DNA from 3 places in the Williamsia sp. Y853 genome. Region 2 is predicted to be linked to each of the others. Evidence: predicted binding sites of a transcription regulator. Region 2 holds the regulator's gene; each other region holds the start of a gene.
What was found. Region 2 encodes LexA, which represses DNA repair genes until DNA is damaged. Its sites were predicted from a motif close to CGAACANNTGTTCG; they were not measured.
Positions count from the first base shown of each region.

Region 1: AC1TPF_RS13065 (error-prone DNA polymerase) is a predicted target of LexA. The motif match lies at 3,180-3,193, and genes of this name have one in related genera.
Region 3: AC1TPF_RS06355 (HNH endonuclease signature motif containing protein) is a predicted target of LexA. The motif match lies at 3,452-3,465, and genes of this name have one in related genera.

Region 1 covers NZ_JBXCJC010000002.1:228,238-235,275, reverse strand. The annotation lists gene AC1TPF_RS13080 (LLM class flavin-dependent oxidoreductase) at 1-649, shown strand, start outside; gene AC1TPF_RS13075 (serpin family protein) at 683-1,972, opposite strand; gene AC1TPF_RS13070 (alanine racemase) at 1,969-3,090, opposite strand; gene AC1TPF_RS13065 (error-prone DNA polymerase) at 3,206-6,493, shown strand; gene AC1TPF_RS13060 (DUF167 domain-containing protein) at 6,548-6,778, shown strand; gene AC1TPF_RS13055 (hypothetical protein) at 6,976-7,038, shown strand, end outside.
Region 2 covers NZ_JBXCJC010000003.1:242,797-249,834, forward strand. The annotation lists gene miaA (tRNA (adenosine(37)-N6)-dimethylallyltransferase MiaA) at 1-661, shown strand, start outside; gene dapF (diaminopimelate epimerase) at 699-1,589, shown strand; gene hflX (GTPase HflX) at 1,833-3,209, shown strand; gene AC1TPF_RS17305 (acyl-CoA dehydrogenase family protein) at 3,302-4,444, shown strand; gene lexA (transcriptional repressor LexA) at 4,547-5,266, opposite strand; gene AC1TPF_RS17315 (LysM peptidoglycan-binding domain-containing protein) at 5,457-5,963, shown strand; gene nrdR (transcriptional regulator NrdR) at 6,053-6,502, shown strand; gene hrpA (ATP-dependent RNA helicase HrpA) at 6,529-7,038, opposite strand, start outside.
Region 3 covers NZ_JBXCJC010000001.1:1,333,596-1,340,633, reverse strand. The annotation lists gene AC1TPF_RS06365 (MFS transporter) at 1-668, shown strand, start outside; gene AC1TPF_RS06360 (MerR family transcriptional regulator) at 802-1,617, shown strand; gene AC1TPF_RS06355 (HNH endonuclease signature motif containing protein) at 1,654-3,315, opposite strand; gene clpB (ATP-dependent chaperone ClpB) at 3,561-6,113, opposite strand; gene AC1TPF_RS06345 (hypothetical protein) at 6,289-6,756, opposite strand; gene AC1TPF_RS06340 (PucR family transcriptional regulator) at 6,941-7,038, opposite strand, start outside.

The DNA of each region.
Region 1 (7,038 bases), on a different contig from region 2:
GGCGATCTTCGAGATCGACCCCACACCCGAGGGTCGCCGCGCCTACTACGACGACATCAAGTCACGGGTGGTGAATGTGGGTCGCAACCCCGATCACGTCAAGATCCTGCCCTCGTTCATCCCGTTCATCGGTGAGACCGAGTCCATCGCCCGCGAAAAGCAGGCGTTCCACAATGAATTGGCCGATCCCATCTCAGGTCTGATCACGTTGTCGGTCCACACCGACCACGACTTCTCCCAATACGACCTCGATGCACCGCTCGAAGACATCACGGTCACCGGAACCCAGGGCCTCTTCGATGTGGCCCGCCGACTCAGTCAGCGGGACAAGTTGACGTTGCGCGACATCGGAAAGCTGTACGCCCAGGGTGTGCTGTTGCCCCAATTCGTCGGTACCGCCACCGACGTGGCCGACCAGATCGAAGCGGGCTTCACCGGTGGGGAAGCGGACGGCTACATCGTGTCGACCGCCCAGACCCCGGGCACCTTCAACGACTTCGTCGACTACGTGGTCCCGGAACTGCAGCGGCGCGGCCTGTTCCGCACCGAGTACACCGGTGACACCCTGCGCGATCATCTGGGCCTGGGCCACCCGAACGACAATCTGCCCCTCGACATACGTGAGCAGGGGCTCGCCGCGATCGGCTGACCGCAGCAGGTGTCCGTTGTTCCTCGGTGCCCGTCAACCCTGACCGGGACGGTTGAGCACACCGAGGAACAGCGGCAAACCGGTTGAGGTGTCGACGATCTGAAAGACGAATGGCCGGTCGGCGATGAACGTCTCCGCCGGGTCGTCCGGTTGTGCGGAGGTGACACCGACATCGACCTGGGTGGCCGATGCGGCAACCGTGCCTTTTTCGCCGACGGTGATCGAGGTGTTCTGTGCGGCGGCGGTCACCACCAACTGTCGGCTGATCGCGGTGAGGTCCGCGGCATCGGTGAACAGATCCCGGACGCCGAGCTCTTCGAGTGTGGCCTTGAGATCAACCTGACCGGCGATGTCCCAACGGGGCAGACTCACCGCCACCGACGACTCCGGTCCGGACCGCAGCGCGGTGTTCGCATCGGTCAGGGCGGTCGAGCCCAGTAGATCTTCCGGTGTGGACCCGTTGTCCGGCAACAAGACCTGCATGGCCAGGTTCTGTGAGTACGGCAGCCCGATCGCGGTCCATCCGGGGCCGCGACGCAGCGGCACGGTCAAGGTCTTGTTCATCGTGGCGACCTTCGACACTGAACCGCCGGTGGTGGTGAACTCCGCGGAGGTCGTGGAGTCCGGTGAAAAGGGTTGCTGCCAAGCGCCGGCGAGGAAGACGGTGGACAGCAGACTGATCACGGTTTCGGTGCTGTACTCGGTAGGGGTTTGTGAGATCTCGCCACCGGTGTTGACCGAAATCCACTGGTTGAGTGCTGATTCGGTCTGCGGCACCGAGAAGTCGACCGGGTAGACGCCGGTGCCGAAGCTGCGTCCGAGCACTTCGAGGTAGTCGGCACCGACCTCGAGGGAGTCGTCGATGAAGATCCCCGATGCCTGGTGGAACACCGGAGGTGACGGTGGGTTCTTCCGGTCGACGGTGCCGGGATCACCCGAAACCTGGTCGAGCTGACCGATCAGTGCTGCCACGGCGTCGGTATCGGGGACACCCAGTACGGAATCGAGTTCGGCAGCGGTGTTGCCACCGGCGCCGGCCCGCACCATCTGCAGCGTGACCATGGCCCCCCAGGGGGACACCACCGCATTGGCGGCCTGCTGTTCGGCAGCAGACTGGGCGCTGTGAATCATGTCGACCCCCAGATCGCTGGTGGACCTGACCAATTCGGTTGCCGTATCGCGGACCTCGTCGACGCCGATCTCCTCGAACTCGATGTCGGGAGCGGCGGTCAATTCCAGTGTCACCTCGGGTTGTTCGTCCGGGGCGCACGCGGACACGGCCAGTATCAGGGCGGCCAAAGCCGTGGTTCCGAGTCGCTTCACGTGTTGGCTCCACGGGCGGTGACGGGCCAGTGCGTCACCACGTCATCCGCGCCGACCACGACCAGCGCATCGGCGAGATTGACGGCGGTGCACACATGATTGGGGGCGATCCGGACCCGCATCCCCGGTTCCGGGGTGCGCGAGGCGTTCGAGAAATCGATGGTTGCGTGATGCTCGGAGAGTGCGGTGACGCGCGCCTCGGGTTCGTCGGGAAGCCGTCCACCACCGCTGATCCAGGCCGGCTGGTCTGCCCCGAGGACTTTGCTCCCGACGTCGACGACGGCTTTTGCTCCGTTGCGGTGCACCACGGTGCCGATTGCCGTCAATGCCACATCGGCCATGGTAGCGACCCCGAGTTCGACCTGCTGCGCGTCGTTGAAGACATAGACGCCCGGCCGGATCTCGGTGAGGACCGTGGGATCGGCATCGGATACCGAAGGCGTGGAACCGCCGCTGCGGATCACCGGGTCGATCTGGCGACTGCGCAGTGATTCGGCGGCCATTGCCAGGGCTCGCGATTCGGACCCGGCGGCATCGGACGGGCCACCGGGTCGGTAGCTGTGTCCGGGAAACGTGAAGATCCCGAGCACCTGTAGGCCCGCCTCGACCGCGCCTGCTCCCACATCGCCGACCAGCTCCGGGGCGACACCGGTGCGGTGATGCCCCGAATCGACCTCGACCATTACCGAGGCTTCGGGGAGGTGCGCTGCGAGTTGCCGTGCGCCGGCAACCGAATCGACCGCGAGCAGCACCCGCGCCCGCTCCATCACCGCACGCAGTCGTGCGGCCTTGTTCTCGGTCAGCCACAGTGGATAGGCGATGAAGAGGTCCGAGAAGCCGCCGTCGGCAAAGGATTCCGCCTCCGCGATGGTGGCAACTGTCAGACCTGTTGCACCGTGGTCCAATTGGCGTTGCCCCAGGATGTGTGACTTGTGCGTCTTCGCGTGGGGACGCAATCGGAGTCCGGCCGTGGCCGCAAAGGCCGACATGTGGGCGATGTTCGCGTCGAGCACCTGCTCGTCGACCGCGAGGAACGGGGTGTCGATCGCCGATGTCGCGGTCAGTATCCGACTGCCCCGATCGGGCTCGACCCGGCGAGCTGTGATGCGTTCCGTCATGTGAGGCAACAATGCCAGAGTCGGATTCGCGGCACCGAGGTAGTTCACCGCCATCGACCCAGGTCGAGGTGTGAGGGCGACTTGTTGATCGAAACTATGTTCGATACCATGGGTTATGGGCTGGCACAATGGCCCTCCGACCTGGTCGGAGATGGAGCGCGTACTGTCCGGTCGACCGTCCGACGGTGGCCGGTCCGGTGAGACATTTGCCGGTGATGGCAGTGATAGTCCGGCCTGGTCCCGCAAACGCGAACCCTATGAGGCCGGAGCGCTCAGCAGGGGTGTTTCTGCCACTCCGTATGCCGAATTGCATGCCCATACCTCGTACAGTTTTCTCGACGGTGCCAGTAGTCCGGAAGAGATGGCGCAGGAGGCCTACCGGCTGGGACTCGAGGCGCTGGCGATCACCGATCACAACGGCTTCTACGGGGTGGTGCGGTTTGCCGAGGCCGCCCGGGAATGGGAACTGCCCACCATCTTCGGATCCGAGTTGTCACTGGAACACGACTCGTCGCGGACCGGGATCGCCGATCCGAGTGGTTCTCACCTGCTCGTCCTGGCCCGGGGGCAGGAGGGGTACCGCCGCCTGTCGCGTCAACTGGCCGACGGACACATGGCGGCCGGGGAGAAGGGCTTGCTGCGCTTCGACATCGACACGCTGGCACAGGCGGCGCAAGGACATTGGCTGATCCTGACCGGTTGCCGTAAGGGCGACGTGCGTCGCGCACTGGAGGCGGGTGGTCCCTCGGCTGCCGAGAAGGCGCTGCGTGATCTGGTTGGCAGGTTCGGCCGCGACAACGTGGTGATGGAACTGACCGCCCACGGTGTTCCCGAAGACGATGAGCGCAATGCCGCCCTCGCGCAGATCGCCCACCGGAATCGGGTACAGACCATCGCGACCACGGGCGCGCACTTCGCGGCGCCGGAGCGTCGGCGTCTGGCGATGGCGATGGCTGCGGTGCGGGCGCGGCGCAGCCTCGACGAGATGGACGGGTGGCTCGGTCCACTCGGTGGCGCGCATCTGCGCAGCGGGGATGAGATGGCGCGGTTGCTCGCCGCACATCCGGAGTCCCTCGACAATGCCGTCATGCTGGCCAAGGACCTGGCATTCGGGCTGCATCTGATCGCGCCGCAGCTGCCGCCTTTTGATGTGCCGCAAGGGTATACGGAGAGTTCGTGGTTGCGTGAGCTCACCGCGCGGGGGGCAGTGGAGCGGTATGGCACCCCGCAGGAGCATCCCAAGGCGTACCAGCAGATCGAACACGAACTGAATGTTATTGACTCACTGGGCTTCCCGGGTTACTTCCTGGTGGTGCACGACATCGTCTCGTTCTGTCGTGCCAACAACATCCTGTGTCAGGGTCGAGGTAGCGCCGCGAACTCGGCGGTCTGTTATGCCCTCGGTGTCACCGCCGTGGATGCGGTGAGCAACGGCTTGCTGTTCGAGCGGTTCCTGTCCCCGGCCCGGGACGGCCCACCGGACATCGATGTCGACATCGAATCGGATCGGCGCGAAGAGGCCATCCAGTACGTCTACCGGCGCTACGGCAGGCAGAACGCGGCCCAGGTGGCGAATGTGATCACCTACCGCGGTAAGTCGTCGGTACGCGACATGGCTCGTGCCCTCGGATACTCGGTGGGTCAGCAGGATGCCTGGAGCAAGCAGGTGCACCGGTATGGCGCTGCCCAATCTGTCGAGACCGACATCCCCGACGACGTGCTCGATCTGGCCGAGCAGATCAACGGCATGCCAAGGCATCTGGGCATCCACTCCGGTGGCATGGTCATCTGCGATCGACCGATCGCCGACGTGTGTCCCACCGAATGGGCGCGGATGCCCGGTCGTAGTGTGCTGCAGTGGGACAAAGATGATTGTGCCGCAATCGGTCTGGTGAAGTTCGACCTGCTGGGTCTTGGCATGCTCTCGGCCATCCATTACGCCATCGACTTCCTGGCCGAGCATCGCGACATCCACGTCGACCTGGCAAAGATCGACCTCACCGAAAAGGCGGTGTACGACATGCTCTGCCGCGCCGACACCGTCGGGGTGTTCCAGGTGGAGTCGAGAGCTCAGATGGCCACACTGCCACGGCTCAAACCCCGCACGTTCTACGATCTGGTGGTCGAGGTGGCGCTGATCCGGCCGGGTCCGATCCAGGGTGGGTCGGTGCATCCCTACATTCGTCGTCGCAATGGTCTGGAAGAACCGACTAGTGAGCATCCCTCGATGGAGCAGGCACTCAAGCGGACCCTCGGGGTACCGCTGTTCCAGGAACAACTCATGCAGTTGGCGGTCGATGTTGCCGGCTTCAGCGCCGCCGAGGCCGATCAGCTGCGGCGGGCGATGGGGTCGAAACGATCACCGGAGAAGATGGATCGACTGCGCAGCCGGTTCTACCAGGGCATGGAAGACCTACACGGGATCACCGGGGAGGTGGCCGATCGCATCTTCGAGAAGATGGCTGCCTTTGCCAATTTCGGTTTCCCCGAGAGCCATTCGCAGAGTTTCGCCTCCCTGGTCTTCTATTCGTCGTGGCTCAAGCTGCACCACCCGGCAGCCTTCTGCGCGGCACTGCTGAAGGCTCAGCCGATGGGCTTCTACTCGCCGCAGTCGCTGGTTGCCGATGCCCGCAGGCATGGGGTCAGGGTGCACGGACCGGACATCAACGTCTCGAAGCCCTATGCGGACCTGGAGAACGGCGGCCTCGATGTCCGGCTCGGACTGGGGGCGGTGCGCAACATCGGCATCGATCTGGCCGAGAAGATCGTGGCGCAGCGGGAGGCCGGGGGACCGTTCAACGGTGCTGCGGATCTGTCCCGTCGCTGTGAGGTGAGCACCCGGCAGTTGGAGTCGCTGGCCACGGCGGGGGCGCTGGAGTGTTTTGGGACCAGCCGCCGTCAGGCGTTGTGGGATGCCGGGGCGGCCGCTGCGGAGAAATCGGATCGGCTGGCATTGCACGAGGTCAACGGGTCACCGGCGCTGCCGGGGATGAGTGATGTGGAGATGGCCGCCTCGGATGTGTGGGCCACCGGTGTCAGCCCCGGAAGCTATCCCACCGAGTTCATCCGGCCCCAGCTCAAGGAGCTCGGTGTGGTCGCGGCTGCCGATCTGTTGTCGGTACCCGATGGTTCCCGGGTGCTGGTCGGGGGAGCGGTGACACATCGGCAGCGGCCTGCCACCGCCTCCGGGGTGACCTTCGTCAATCTCGAGGACGAAACCGGCATGGTCAACGTGGTCTGCTCGGTGGGTTTGTGGGCCAAGTACCGCAAGTTGGCCCAGTCGTCGCCTGCCCTGCTGATCCGGGGCCGGGTACAGAATGCCGAAGGTGCGGTGACCGTGGTGGCAGAACGTATGCAGCGCATGGACCTTCGGGTCGCCTCCCGGTCACGGGATTGGGCCTGATCCGTCGAGTGTGCTGAAAACCCGTCGTTGATCATGGCGTAATAACCTGAAGTCGTGGAAAAACTGGTGGTGGTCACGGTGAAGCCGAACAGTCGTAAGGGCCCGTTGATCGAAACCGACGAGGCCGGTGCGCTCACGGTGTTCGTCCGGGAACCGGCCACCGAAGGCAAAGCGAATGCGGCTGTCGCGGCGTTGCTGGCCAAGCATTTCGGCGTCGCGAAAAGCTGCGTGTCGCTGGTCGGTGGTGCCGCTTCACGCGTCAAACGATTCAAAATCGTTGTTTGAGGCGCCGCCCTAAGTTGCTTCGTATTGCTATCGAAAGATGTTGCAGCAAAACATAATTGGAGACAATTGACCTTGCGAACACGTGTTCGATCCGCTAGGCTGGAGTCAGTTGATCGCAGAGACTACTGACGAACAAATCCTCTTCCCAAGAGAATTGATCAACTTTCCTGTTGCTTCATGCCCGGAGGTGTTCTGTGGTGCGGCTTCTCGATATGGTCGATTCCCTGGTCGACCTGGTGCTACCCGACGATCCCCACGTG
Region 2 (7,038 bases):
GGCCGACGTCGAGGCGCTGCTGGCGCAGGGTCGCACACCGGTCGTGGTCGGTGGGTCGATGATGTACATCCAGGCATTGCTCGACGACTGGAAGTTTCCGGCGACCGATCCGGAGATCCGCGGGCGCTACGAGGCCGACCTGGAACGGCTGGGTTCACTGGCGCTGCACGATCAGCTGGGCACGGTCGATCCCGAAGCCGCCCGCAACATCCTCGACACCGACGGCAGGCGCATCGTGCGCGCGCTGGAGGTGGTGGAGCTGACCGGGCAACCGTTTGCCGCCTCGGCACCGACAATCGGTGAACCACGTTGGGACACAACCATCATCGCGCTTGATCGCGATACCGCAGAGCTCGACGACCGCATCGCGTCGCGGACCGAACAGATGTTTTCGCAGGGGTTTGTCGATGAGGTGCAGGCGCTGTTGTCGCAGGGCCTGCGCGAGGGTGTCACCGCGGCGCGGGCGATCGGATATTCGCAGGTGATCGCCGCCCTCGACGGCGAATACGACCTCGCACAGGCGCAGGAACTGACGTTCATCGGCACCCGCCGCTACGTGCGCAGGCAGCGGTCGTGGTTCCGGCGCGACCCGCGGGTGCACTGGCTCGATGCGGCGACACCCGATCTGCTCGGTCAGGCGTTACGCGCCGCAGGCAGGTGAGAACCGGACAGACCCCAGGACGGGTAGTCTTGACGAAATGTTCGGGCGTGTTGATTTTGTGAAGGGGCACGGCACGGAGAACGACTTCGTGCTGTTGCCCGATGCCGGGGTGCAACTGGATCTGACACCCGATTTCGTGTCGGCACTCTGTGATCGCCACCGTGGTATCGGTGCTGATGGTGTGCTCCGAGTGGCCACTGCAGGCGCACTGCTCGGTGCCGGAGTCCTCGAGGTGCTCCCACCCGGCGTCGCCGGGGATGACTGGTTCATGGATTACCGCAACGGTGACGGATCGGTTGCAGAGATGTGTGGCAACGGGGTGCGGGTTTTTGCGCACTACCTCGCCGCACACGATCTGGTGACCGGGCGGACCTTCACGGTCGGCTCGCGCGCAGGTGGGCGCGAAGTGACCGTCCACCATCTGACCGAATCCTCGGCCGACGTCAGTGTCCTGATGGGCCGGGCCCGCGCCGGCGTCGAAAGCAAGGCCACCATCGGAGACCAGACGTATTCGGGTTTGTCGGTCAACGTCGGCAATCCTCATCTGGCCTGCGTTGTCGAGGGCCTCACTCTCGAGCGTTTGAGGAACATCGACCTCACCGCGCCGATTGCCTTCGACCACAACGACTTTCCCGAAGGCGTCAACATCGAGCTGATGACACCGCTGGCCGAGTCGGCCGACGACGCGGTGGTCGGTGAGGTGTCGATGCGGGTGCACGAGCGCGGTGTGGGAGAGACCCGCAGCTGCGGCACCGGCACCGTCGCGGCGGCAAATGCGGCTTTGCGGTCGGTCGGGCGGAGCACCGGTGCGGTGGTCGTGAACGTTCCCGGTGGTGCGGTGACCGTCACTGTCGGTGAGAACGACAACGAGCTCCGTGGACCCTCGGTCTTGGTCGGTGCCGGAATGCTCAACGCAGGGTGGCGTTAAATCCGTTATGCAGCAGACCTGTCCGAATGTCACGATGTTCATCTCATGACTGAACACGAACCCGACTCGAACAAAGCCGACGCGAACGAAGCCGACGCGAACGAAGCCGATCCGAATACCCCCTACTCGGACGGCCCCGACGCAGACGGCCCCGACTCAGACTTTCCGGAGTCGAAAGCCCGAGCGCCACGCGCCCCGGAGGTTCACCTGCCGAACTTCCACAAGGGTCCGACGATCGGCGACATGCAACTCGACGATCGTGCGTCGTTGCGACGGGTTGCAGGTCTGTCCACCGAACTCACCGACGTCACCGAGGTCGAATACCGGCAGCTTCGCCTCGAACGGGTCGTTCTGGTCGGTGTCTGGCTGCAGGGAAGCACCACCGCCCAGGCGGAATCGAGTCTTGCCGAACTCAAGGCCCTGGCCGAGACCGCCGGGTCCGAGGTGCTCGAAGGTCTCATCCAACGTCGGGACAAGCCGGATCCGGCCACCTACATCGGATCGGGCAAATCCCATGAACTTCGCGACATCGTCGAGGCCACCGGTGCCGACACCGTCATCTGCGATGGTGAACTGACGCCCGCACAGCTCACCGCGCTGGAGAAGGTGGTGAAGGTCAAGGTCATCGACCGCACCGCCCTTATCCTCGACATCTTCGCCCAGCACGCCACGTCGCGCGAGGGCAAGGCTCAGGTCGCGTTGGCCCAGATGGAATACATGCTGCCGCGTCTTCGCGGTTGGGGTGAATCGATGTCCCGTCAGGCCGGTGGCCGGGCGGGCAGCAACGGTGGCGTGGGTCTGCGTGGTCCCGGTGAGACGAAGATCGAGACGGACCGCCGCCGTATCCGCGAGCGGATGGCGAAGTTGCGCCGCGAGATCCGTGAGATGAAGACGTCGCGAAACACCAAGCGCACCAAGCGGAAAGAGTCCGCTGTCGCATCGGTCACGATCGTCGGTTACACCAACGCGGGCAAGTCCAGTCTGATCAACGCGATGACCGGATCAGGTGTGCTGGTGCAGAATGCGCTGTTCGCCACCCTCGATCCGACAACCCGGAAGATGTCCCTCGACGACGGTCGAGAAATCGTGGTCACCGACACCGTCGGATTTGTCCGGCACCTGCCCACCCAGCTGGTCGAGGCGTTCCGTTCGACCCTGGAAGAGGTCATCGACGCAGATCTGCTGTTGCACATCGTCGATGGTTCGGACCCGATTCCCACCGAGCAGATCAGCGCGGTGCGCAAGGTCGTCGATCAGGTGATCCAGGACGAGAAGGCAACCGCACCACCGGAGCTTCTCGTGGTGAACAAGATCGACGTCGCCGATCCGACGGTCCTGACACAGCTTCGCAGTCTGTTCCCCGACGCGGTCTTCATCTCGGCGGCCACGGGCGAAGGTATCCCGGAACTGCTCGAGCGGGTCCGCGAGTTGGTGTCGCGGCATGACGTCCATGTCACCGTCCGGGTGCCGTACTCCCGGGGTGACCTGGTCTCACGCATCCACGCCGAAGGCGATGTGTCGCGGGAGGAGCACGGAGCCGATGGCACGGAGATCGTCGCCAGTGTGCCTTCTGCGCTGGCCAGCCAGCTGGCCGAGTTCGCCGCATCTGATCTGTTCTAAAAATCCAGGCCTCCAGGCCCTTGGGCAAAATGTAGAATCCCGTTACAGTTACTGGCACGTCCGCGTTTTGACACCTCGTTATGGAGACCTTGATGGAACGTACGATTTTCGAGCCTGAACATCTTCTGTACCGCGATTCGTACAGAAGCTTCCTCGAACAGCATGTGGCGCCGTATCACGCCCGCTGGGAAGAGCAGAACATCGTCGATCGTGATGTGTGGATCGAAGCGGGTAAGAACGGCTTCCTGGCCGTGGACGCTCCCGAAGAGTTCGGCGGCGGCGGAGTCGACGACTTCCGCTACCAGGCCATCGTCTCCGAAGAGTCCGCCAGGGGTGGGTACAGCGGTTTGGGCTTCACCCTGCACAACGACGTCATCGCGCCGTACCTGCTGGAACTGACCACCGAGGAGCAGAAGGCGCGCTGGCTTCCGGGATTCACCTCCGGCGAGCTCATCACCGCCATCGCCATGACCGAGCCCGGAACCGGTTCGGACCTGCAGGGCATCAAGACCAACGCCAAGAAAGACGGCGACCACTGGGTGCTCAACGGATCGAAGACCTTCATCACCAACGGCATCAACGCCGACCTGGTGATCGTGGTCGCGCGCACCGACCCCGAGGCCGGCGCGAAAGGTTTCAGCCTGCTGGTCATCGAGCGTGGCATGGAGGGCTTCGAACGCGGCCGCAACCTCGACAAGGTCGGCATGAAGGCGCAGGACACCGCCGAACTGAGTTTCGACAACGTCCGTGTGCCCGCCGAGAACCTGCTCGGTGAAGAAGGCCTCGGCTTCATCTACCTCATGCAGAACCTGCCTCGCGAACGCCTGTCGATCGCTGTTGTCGCCGCGGCGGCGATGGAGCAGGTGCTGGAGACCACCGTTCAGTACACCAAGGACCGCAAGGCCTTTGGTCGCTCGATCGGGAACTTTCAGAACACCCGGTTCCTGCTGGCCGAACTGGCGACGTCGACCACGACGACCCGCGTCTTCGTCGACCACTGCATCGGTCTGCTGAACGAGAAGAAGCTGACCGTCCCGGATGCCGCGATGGCCAAGTACTACGCCACCGAGAATCAGGTGCACCTGGTCGACCGGTGTCTGCAGCTGCACGGTGGATACGGCTACATGCGTGAATACTCGGTCGCCAAGGCATTCCTCGACTCTCGTGTGCAGACCATCTACGGCGGGACGACCGAGATCATGAAGGAAGTGATCGGACGTAGTCTCGGGGTCTGATCACCCAGTGGTCCCCTGAACTCGAAAGGCGGGGTGTACCGGGATATCCCGGTACACCCCGCCTTTGATCTGTATGAGAGTGATCTGCCTACGACTCGGAGGTCAGAGCCGACGCATCACAGTGACGACCTTGCCCAGGATGACGGCATCGTTACCCGGGATGGGATCGAACACCGGGTTGTGCGGCATCAGCCACACGGCGTCCTTGGTGCGCTTGAACGTCTTGATCGTGGCATCGCCGTCGATCATCGCCGCCACGATGTCGCCGTTGTCGGCAACATTCTGCTGGCGTACGACCACCCAGTCGCCGTCGCAGATCGCGGCGTCGATCATCGATTCACCGACGACCTTGAGCATGAACAGCGAACCTTCGCCCACCAGCTCTTTGGGGAGTGGGAAAACGTCTTCGACAGCTTGTTCGGCGAGGATCGGACCGCCGGCCGCGATCCGGCCGAGGACCGGGACGAACGTCGGCGTCGGCAGGGATTCGTCCGGTGCCTGAACCTGTCCGGCGGCTGTGGCCGGATTCAGATCGGTGTCCTGGATGTTCACCGCGCGAGGCCGGTTGTTCTCGCGCTGCAGGAAACCCTTGCGTTCCAGCGTGCGGAGCTGATGGGCGACGGACGATGTCGAGGTCAGGCCGACAGCGTCACCGATCTCCCGGATGCTCGGTGGGTAGCCGCGCTCGCGGACCGAGGTACGGATGACCTCGAGAACCGCTTTTTGGCGGGGGGTCAGTGAGCCCTCGGCGAGTGGTTCGGTGGCGACAACAGTGGTCGCGGTCCCGTCCGCCGGTGTCGGGGGCTGGGTTCTATCGGCCATCAGGTCCTCCAGTTCATGCGGTGTCGGGCGGGGTCCATGTCGACAAAGATAGTGCAAATGGTCACAAGTCTCAAACATTTGTTCGATCAGGCGTGGCGCTTTGTCGGAGGCCCGTGGTACTAATCGAACACTCTTTCAATCGAACGAGTGATCGAATAGGGATCGAACCGATGACCGAGGACTGAACCCCATGACTGCAGCCACCACCATTATCCGGCCGGCCACAGCTCGGCCTGTTCACCACCCCGAGAGCGGTACCCGCACGCGCACCACGCGCCCGGTACGGCCCGAGGACACATCACGCCCGGCCGGTCGCCGTCTGCCTGCGCAGCGCCGGGTGGCCGTCTCGTGTGCCGATTCGCGTAACTCCGAGCGGCGGATACCGACCGCTCGCGAGATGGTCTTCGCCCGCAGGCGCGCCTGGGCGGGCGCAGCGGTCGCCGGTGTCGGTCTGATGCTCGTGGTCGCCTTCATGACCTTCTTCGGCGGGGTCATGCAGCAGTCCGCGGATCCGGCCCGCGTCGGCACCGAGGTCGTCCGGGTCCAATCGGGGGAGTCGTTGGGCGCCATCGCCTCCCGCATCGCACCCGAGATGCCGACCGAAGCCGTGGTGGCGAAGATCATGGAGCTCAACGCCATGAACAACTCGGCACTGTCGGTGGGCCAGGCATTGGTCACGCCCGTCTACGCGAGGTAGACGTGGAGGGGCTGCAATCCCGGACGGTATCCTCGGAGTCACAGTGTCTGGTCACTCCGCCCAGGCCGTCGACCGTCGAGGATTCGTGCATGCATTGCCCGTTTTGCAAGAACGAGGACACCCGCGTAGTCGATTCGCGAGTGGCGGACGAGGGGCAGGCCATCCGTCGCCGCCGCGCCTGTTCGCAGTGTGCACGCCGTTTCACCACGGTGGAGACCGCGGTGCTCTCGGTGGTCAAACGGACCGGCGTCACGGAACCGTTCAGTCGCGAGAAGGTCATGCGCGGCGTCCGCCGGGCCTGCCAGGGCCGTTCGGTCGACGACGACAAATTGCAGCATCTTGCGCAGCAGGTGGAAGAAGCAGTGCGGGCATCAGGTTCGGCGGAGGTACCGGCCAATGAGGTCGGCCTGGCCATCCTCGGCCCGCTTCGCGATCTCGACGAGGTCGCATACCTGCGGTTCGCCTCTGTCTACCGGTCATTCGACTCGGTGGACGATTTCCAGAAAGAAATCGACGACCTCCGATCAAGCAAGTCCTAGCGTCACTACCGCAAGTCCTAGCGCCGCTACCGTAAGTCTCGGATTGCCTTGATGGCACGCTTTTCTGAAATCGGGTACGCAGTTCGCAGCTGTTGAGCAAACAGTCCGACGCGCAATTCCTCGACAATCCAGCCTGCAGCCTCGCTGACCGCATCGCGCCGCTGCGGCGGGATCATCCGCAGATGGTCTGTCCATGCGGCCACTACGCGATCGATGGCTGCCATCGACGCGGCGTCCCGTGCGGCGGAGGCAGGCAGCTGTTCCAGCCGGGCCAGGGCGGCATCCAGATACCGCGGGATCTCGGGGAGGTGTTCGGCGCCGGTGGCCGAGATGAATCCGTCGAAAACAAGATCGCCGAGTTGATCCCGCACGTCGTCGGCAGCGTCGGCCACCGTGGTGGCCGCGATGGCGGTGCGCAGCGGAGCCACCCGGGTCAGGATCGCCGCGGCTTGGCGCAGTTTGGTCGTGGCCCGGCTCGTGACCTGCCCGGCGACATGGCTTTTCAGGGCGGTGTAATCGGCAGCGGTCCAGACCTC
Region 3 (7,038 bases), on a different contig from region 2:
TCATCACCCCGACGGCCATGTTCGCCATGTTCCTGTTCCTCAGTTATTACTTCCAGAACACCCTTGGCCATCCTCCGTTGTGGGCCGGGGTCCTGTTCCTGCCGTTCCCGATCACCGTCATCATCTCAGCCGGCTTCACCAGCTCACTGCTGCCCCGATTCGGACCCCGTCCGCTGCTGATGTTCGGCACGGCACTCGGCGCAACAGGTTTTCTCCTTCTGGCACAGTTGGATTCGAACTCGAGCTGGGTGGCGCACGTATTGCCCAGCGAGATCCTCATCGCGTTCGGCATGGGCCTGGTGTTCGTCTCGTCGCAATCGACGGCACTACATCGGATCAAGGAGGCTGATTCCGGCGTGGCCAGCGCACTGCTGAACACCTCTCAGCAGGTGGGTGGATCGGTCGGTGTCGCACTTTTGAGCACGATTGTGGCGCAAGCCTTCTCCGGGCACAGCGGTTCGGCCATGACTTCGGATCCGGCAACCGGAGCACCGGTCCCGGTCGATCCGGCTGCCTTCACGGAAGCCAATATCTACAGCTACGACGTGGCGTTCTACTGGGGCGCCGGATTCATGGTCCTGGCGTTCCTGGTCTCGACATTCATGATCCGAATGGGTCGTCACTCACTGGGTGATGAACCGCAGAACGCGGCGGTCGTCGCGGCCTGAGAACCTTTTTCCTGCCGAGAACCGGGTCGCAGCCTTCGGGCGCGGCCCGGTTTTCTCTCTTCTCGGCTGTGCGCACCCGGTAAGTTCAGTCCTTGACCCTCACACAGTGTCAGGTTGCAACGTGGAGACCGCCATGAACACCATCGGAGATTTTGCCAAGCTCGGCCGGGTATCGGTCCGAATGTTGCGGCACTACGACTCGATCGGGCTGCTCACACCGTCACGTACCGACCCACACAGTGGTTACCGGTTCTACGAGGTGAACCAGCTCGAGCGGCTCAACCGCATTGTTGCACTGAAGGATCTGGGTCTGCGCCTCGACGAGGTGCGCCAGATCGTCGACAACGAGCTCACCGGTTCCGACCTGCGCGCGATGTTCCGGCTGCGCCAGGTGGAACTCGAGTCGCAGATCCGCCACGACCAGCATCGCCTCGCCCGGGTGGACGCCAGACTCCGACTCATCGAAGGAGAAGAAGGCATGTCTGAATCCATCATCACCACCAAAACCGTTGCACCGACCAAAAATGTGGGACTGCGGGCGTTGGCCGCCAGCACCACCAACGAGGACATCGGACCGACCATCCGACAGCTGTATCCGCGCATCGGCGAAGCACTTCATGCCGCGCGCGAGACCCCCGTGGGCCCCAGCGTGGCGTACTACTCCCCCGCCCCCGAGGAATCCGAGGACGCGGTGTGGATCCACGCCACCTTCCCCGTCCTGTCCGGATCGGTTCCAGGTCTCGACACCTTCGAGATCCCGGGCGGCGAGGTCGCGTCCCTGATCCATCACGGAGCGATGGATTCGATCGACTCGGCGTATCAGACCCTCAACCGCTGGGTCACCGATCAGGGATTCACCCTGACCGGGCAGGGCCGGGAAATCTATCTCGAAATGGCTGACAAGGAATCCGATTGGGTCACCGAAGTCCAGGTCGACTTCGTCCGCTGATCCGCACGCAGCCTGGGATTTCGAGCCCGACCAGCCTCATTCCCGCTGGTCGGGCCCGGGTTCGGTTTCTTCGTCTGACTCATGCGGCCGGGACGGTGGTGACACCCCACATTCGCGCTTTCGTTGCTCCAGTTGCTCGTGACGGCGGGATCGCATCAACTCCCGCGCCTCGGCGAGGGCCTCGTCAGGGTGATGGGCGCGATTGACCAGTGGTTTGCGTTCCGGATCGATGAATACCGGCGGAATCCACGCACACCGACCCGCATCCGGCCCTTCGGTGAGCATCACCGTCTGCCATTGATTGACCCCCGGACCGATCAGCTTGTGATGCTGCGGACATGCCGGCGCCTCGTTGACGATGTCCGTGAACCCGCCGAGCACCCATTCCCGAATGTGATGCGCTTCGGCCCACAGCGCCGGATTCGAACATCCTGGCGTCGAGCAACCGCGATGAGCAGCAAACATCGCCAGCCGCTGCGACTCGCTCGCCAACCGACGCGCCCGCCCGAAGTACAGGATCTCGTTCGAGTGATTCTCGAAGATCGCCAACGATTTATCGCTGCGCACAGCGAGCTTCACTGCATCACCGATGGGCAGGATTGTTCCGGTTGCCGTATACGCCACACCTGATCCGTACGGCTGCACCGGATTCCGACTTCCACATGGCACCATCTCGCCCGGTACCTCGACCTCGACCTCGACAATGTCATCGTCGTAGTCGTAGTCGTAGTCGGCGCTGTCGATGACCACGCCTGCACCGGGTGAAGGTCGCACCGATTCGTCGAGCTGATCTTTGGTCATCGAGATGATCACCTGCACCGGCAAACCACGGTGCGAATTGCCCAGTTGCCCGGACTCGATCAAATACAACAACGCGGCCTTCAACGCATCATGATTGCGCTGCGACTGACTACGAATGTCGTTGTCAGCAGCGGCCTGCAGGATGTCTTTGTCCAAGGCGGGGTCATCTACCGCACCCGACGGGGACAGCGGGTCACCAGGATTGTTCATCCCTTTCGCGGCCCAGACCGTCAACATCACGTCGAGCAGTGCGCGCGTCACCGGGTCCAGATGACCCGTGATCTTCGACATCAAGTTCGTGGACTGCTTACCCAGGCTCAGACCGCGATGGCGGGCGCGGTCCGCGTCGTCGGTCAACGTGCCGTCGGGATCGAGATACTCGACAATCCGCTCACCGATCCGCTCCACTTCTGTCGGGGTGTACCGCTGGCACAACTGGGCCATCGCGGCCTCGGTGTTCTCCCGCTTTTCCGCATCGACCTTTGCGGGGATCTTGGCCATCACGTCCATGACGATCGCGGCATGATCGAGATCGATCGCACCGTCCCGCAACGCCGCCGCTGTCTCCGGATACCGCGGTTCGATGACCTCGCCACTGGGTGTCACCGATGCTGTCAGAGCGTCCATTGCCTCCAGCCGTTGACGGGCCGCCCCGGGCCGCAGCCGAAACAGGTTTTTGAGCATCGCCACCGGTGAGCCGAAACCTGCCTTCGAAAATGCCCGTCGCACAGTCACTTCCCGCAATACCGGCAAACCAGCGGCCTGCAACCGTCGCGTCGAGGTTTCGATGCGCTGAAGCACCCGCACGCAGTCCTCATCAGAGATCGGCATCAAATCCATTATGGCGATGCGCTCAACAGCAGCATCGAGCTCGAGCAGCGCAGCATTTGTGGGCATGTCGATAGCGAACTGATCTGACACCCCGGACCCCCCAGCCCCTGTGAACGAATACGAACAGCCGTAGTGATTTCTCGGAATCCCACGTATTTCGGAAGCGCTTGAACACCAGTGTAGCCCAAAATCACCACTGATTCAAACATATGTTCGAATAGATCTCGACAGTCTCACTCTTCGTGCCCGCCAAAAGCAAGAACCCCTGCACCGATGTGGTGCAGGGGTTCTTGTTCAAGTGGTCAGCCAGGTCAGCCAACGACCAACGTCTCGCCGTCGTCGCTGGTGGTCACCGGGACGACGTCGCCGTCGGTGATCTTGCCGGCCAGCAAAGCCCGGGCAAGCTGATCGCCGATGGCCTGCTGCACCAACCGGCGCAGCGGACGAGCACCGTAAAGCGGATCGAATCCGCGTGTGGCGAGCCACTTCTTGGCGTCCTCGGAAACCTCCAGTTGCAGCCGGCGTTGCGCCAGACGCTTGCCCAGCTGTCCGAGCTGGATGTCGACGATCGACACCAACTGTTCGGCCGTCAGCGCGTCGAACACCACGACGTCGTCGAGTCGGTTGATGAACTCGGGCTTGAAAGCCGACCGGACCGCCGCCATCACCTGGTCCTTGTCGCCACCTGCTCCCAGGTTGGACGTCAGGATCAAGATGGTGTTGCGGAAGTCGACCGTGCGGCCTTGACCGTCGGTCAACCGGCCTTCGTCGAGCACCTGCAGCAGGATGTCGAATACGTCCGGATGCGCCTTCTCGACCTCGTCGAACAGCACCACCGTATAAGGGCGACGCCGAACGGCTTCGGTCAACTGACCACCGGCCTCGTAGCCGACATAGCCGGGAGGAGCACCCACCAGCCTTGCCACGCTGTGCTTTTCGCCGTACTCGCTCATGTCGATGCGAACCATGGCGTGTTCGTCGTCGAACAAGAACTCGGCAAGAGCCTTGGCCAACTCGGTCTTACCGACACCGGTCGGTCCGAGGAACAGGAACGAGCCCAGTGGCCGGTTCGGGTCGGCGACACCGGCCCGAGCGCGACGAACCGCGTCGGACACAGCCTCGACGGCCAGCTTCTGGCCGATGACCCGGGAACCGAGTTCGTCTTCCATCCGAAGCAGTTTCTCGGTTTCACCCTCGAGCATGCGGCCGGCCGGAATACCGGTCCAGGCAGCGACCACCTCTGCCACATCGTCGGGTCCGACCTCTTCCTGCAACATCACGTCGCCGGTCGGATCTGCACCCGACTTCTCAACGGCGGCAGCAAGTTCCTTCTCCAAGGTCGGGATTGTGCCGTATCGCAGTTCAGCTGCCCGGCCGAGATCGCCATCGCGTTCGGCCCGCTCCGATTCACCGCGAAGTGTTTCGAGGCGTTCTTTGAGGTCACGCACCGAGTCGATGGCGTTCTTCTCACCCTGCCAGCGGGCGGAGAGCTCGTTGAGCTTCTCCCGCTGGTCGGCGAGCTCTTGACGGAGCTTGTCGAGACGAATCTTCGACGCGGCGTCGGTTTCCTTCTGCAGCGCGACCTCTTCGACTTCGAGCCGACGAACGATACGTTCGACCTCATCGATTTCGACTGGGCGCGAATCGATTTCCATACGGAGTCGAGATGCCGCCTCGTCGACAAGGTCGATGGCCTTGTCCGGCAGGAACCGCGACGTGATGTAGCGATCACTCAGCGTCGCGGCGGCCACCAGTGCGGAGTCCGTGATCCGGACGCCGTGGTGCACCTCGTACCGCTCCTTGAGTCCACGCAGGATGCCGATGGCATCTTCGACCGACGGTTCGCCGACGTAGACCTGCTGGAAACGGCGTTCGAGGGCCGCATCCTTCTCGATGTACTGACGGTATTCGCTGAGCGTGGTGGCACCGACCAGTCGCAGCTCACCGCGGGCGAGCATCGGCTTGATCATGTTGCCTGCGTCCATCGCGGAATCGCCGGTGGCACCGGCACCCACGATGGTGTGCAGCTCGTCGATGAACGTGATGACCTGTCCGGCAGAGCCTTTGATCTCTTCCAGAACGGCCTTCAGGCGCTCTTCGAACTCGCCGCGATACTTGGCACCGGCGACCATCGAGCCCATGTCCAGGGACACAACGGTTTTGCCGCGCAGACTCTCTGGGACGTCACCGGCGATGATGCGCTGGGCGAGCCCTTCGACAATCGCGGTCTTACCGACACCGGGTTCACCGATGAGGACCGGGTTGTTCTTGGTCCGGCGGCTCAGAACCTGCACGACGCGACGAATCTCGGTGTCGCGGCCGATGACCGGATCCAGCTTGCCTTCACGCGCGGCGGCGGTCAGGTCGGTGGAGTACTTCTCCAAGGCCTGATAGGTGTTCTCCGGGTCGGCGGAGGTCACGCGAGCGCTGCCGCGGACTGCGACAAACGCATCCTGGAGTGCCTGGGCGGTCGCGCCGGCGCCGGACAGAAGTTTGGCGACGTCAGAGTCACCCTTGGCCAGGCCGACAACCAGGTGTTCGGTCGAGACGTACTCGTCGTCGAGTTCACCGGCGAGCTGTTGAGCTGCCGAAATAGCCGCGATGCTCTCGCGGCTGAGCTGCGGGGTCGAGCTGGCGCCAGAGGCCTTGGGCATCCGGTCGACGAGCTGTTGTGCCGCGGTGCGAATCTGAGCAGGATCAACGCCCACCGCCTTGAGTAGGGGCGCAGCGATCCCGTCGGACTGATCGAGAAGGCCAACAAGCACGTGAGCAGGCCGGACATCGGGGTTTCCGGATGCGGCTGCATCCTGGATCGCGGCCGACAACGCGGCCTGTGTCTTGGTGGTGGGGTTGAAACTGTCCACGAGTCACCTTCCTTCGAACATCGATACAAATACACTACGAGCGCCATTGCACCCGTTCATGACCTGTAACACACAGAGAGTTGAGTCTGTTCCACTCAACTGTACATTTCTTCGGAATGTCAGTTCGACGCGGGACCGGCGCTGCGGTCGCGGGCTGATGCCCGCCCCCCACACCTCACCGAATCGTGTACACCAGACCCAACCCGTCGCGGGCCAATTCGATCATGAAGGTCTGGGCCCGACGCAGGAACTCATTGACATAGTTCGCATCCGACCATGGAAACTCCTCCTTGATCACTGCGTCATCGACGGGGTCGAACAGCACGATGTCCCGTGCAACCTCGTCCACCACCTCCGGCGGCAACACATGCACGAAACCGATGTGCCCACCGTGCGGACGCACCGGCGTCACATTGCCTTTCACCAGTTCCAACGAGATGCGTGGACGCAGGAATCCGTCCTGCACCGTGAACACATGCTGGAGTTCACGCCACGCCTTGTCCAGATACAGCATCCGCGGCCGGTCAGCCTCTGATCCCCAGGCGTCCATCAGCGGATCATCGGAGAGGTATGGATATGGAACGTGGCGCGCAGCGACGACGTCGTCGGGTTGAAGCGGATATGCATAGTATCGAATGCCCATGTCCCCGAGGCTGTCACGGCCGAGGAGCGCGAACACCGACTCAGCGGCCACCTGTGCATAACCAAAACCGTTATCCACAGCCACGCAGTGCAGAGCGATCCACCGATTCCGGGAGGAGACCTTCAACTGCGGCTACAGAATTGCGAGGTGGTTGAAGTGCCATGATCACAAGCCGCTTCGCTCATCACCGACCGTGACGGTCCAGTGTCCACAACCCGACCGTCAGCGCGATCTGACCGGCGAGTGTGTTCGGATCCATCCCGATGAGAGCATGGATGCGGG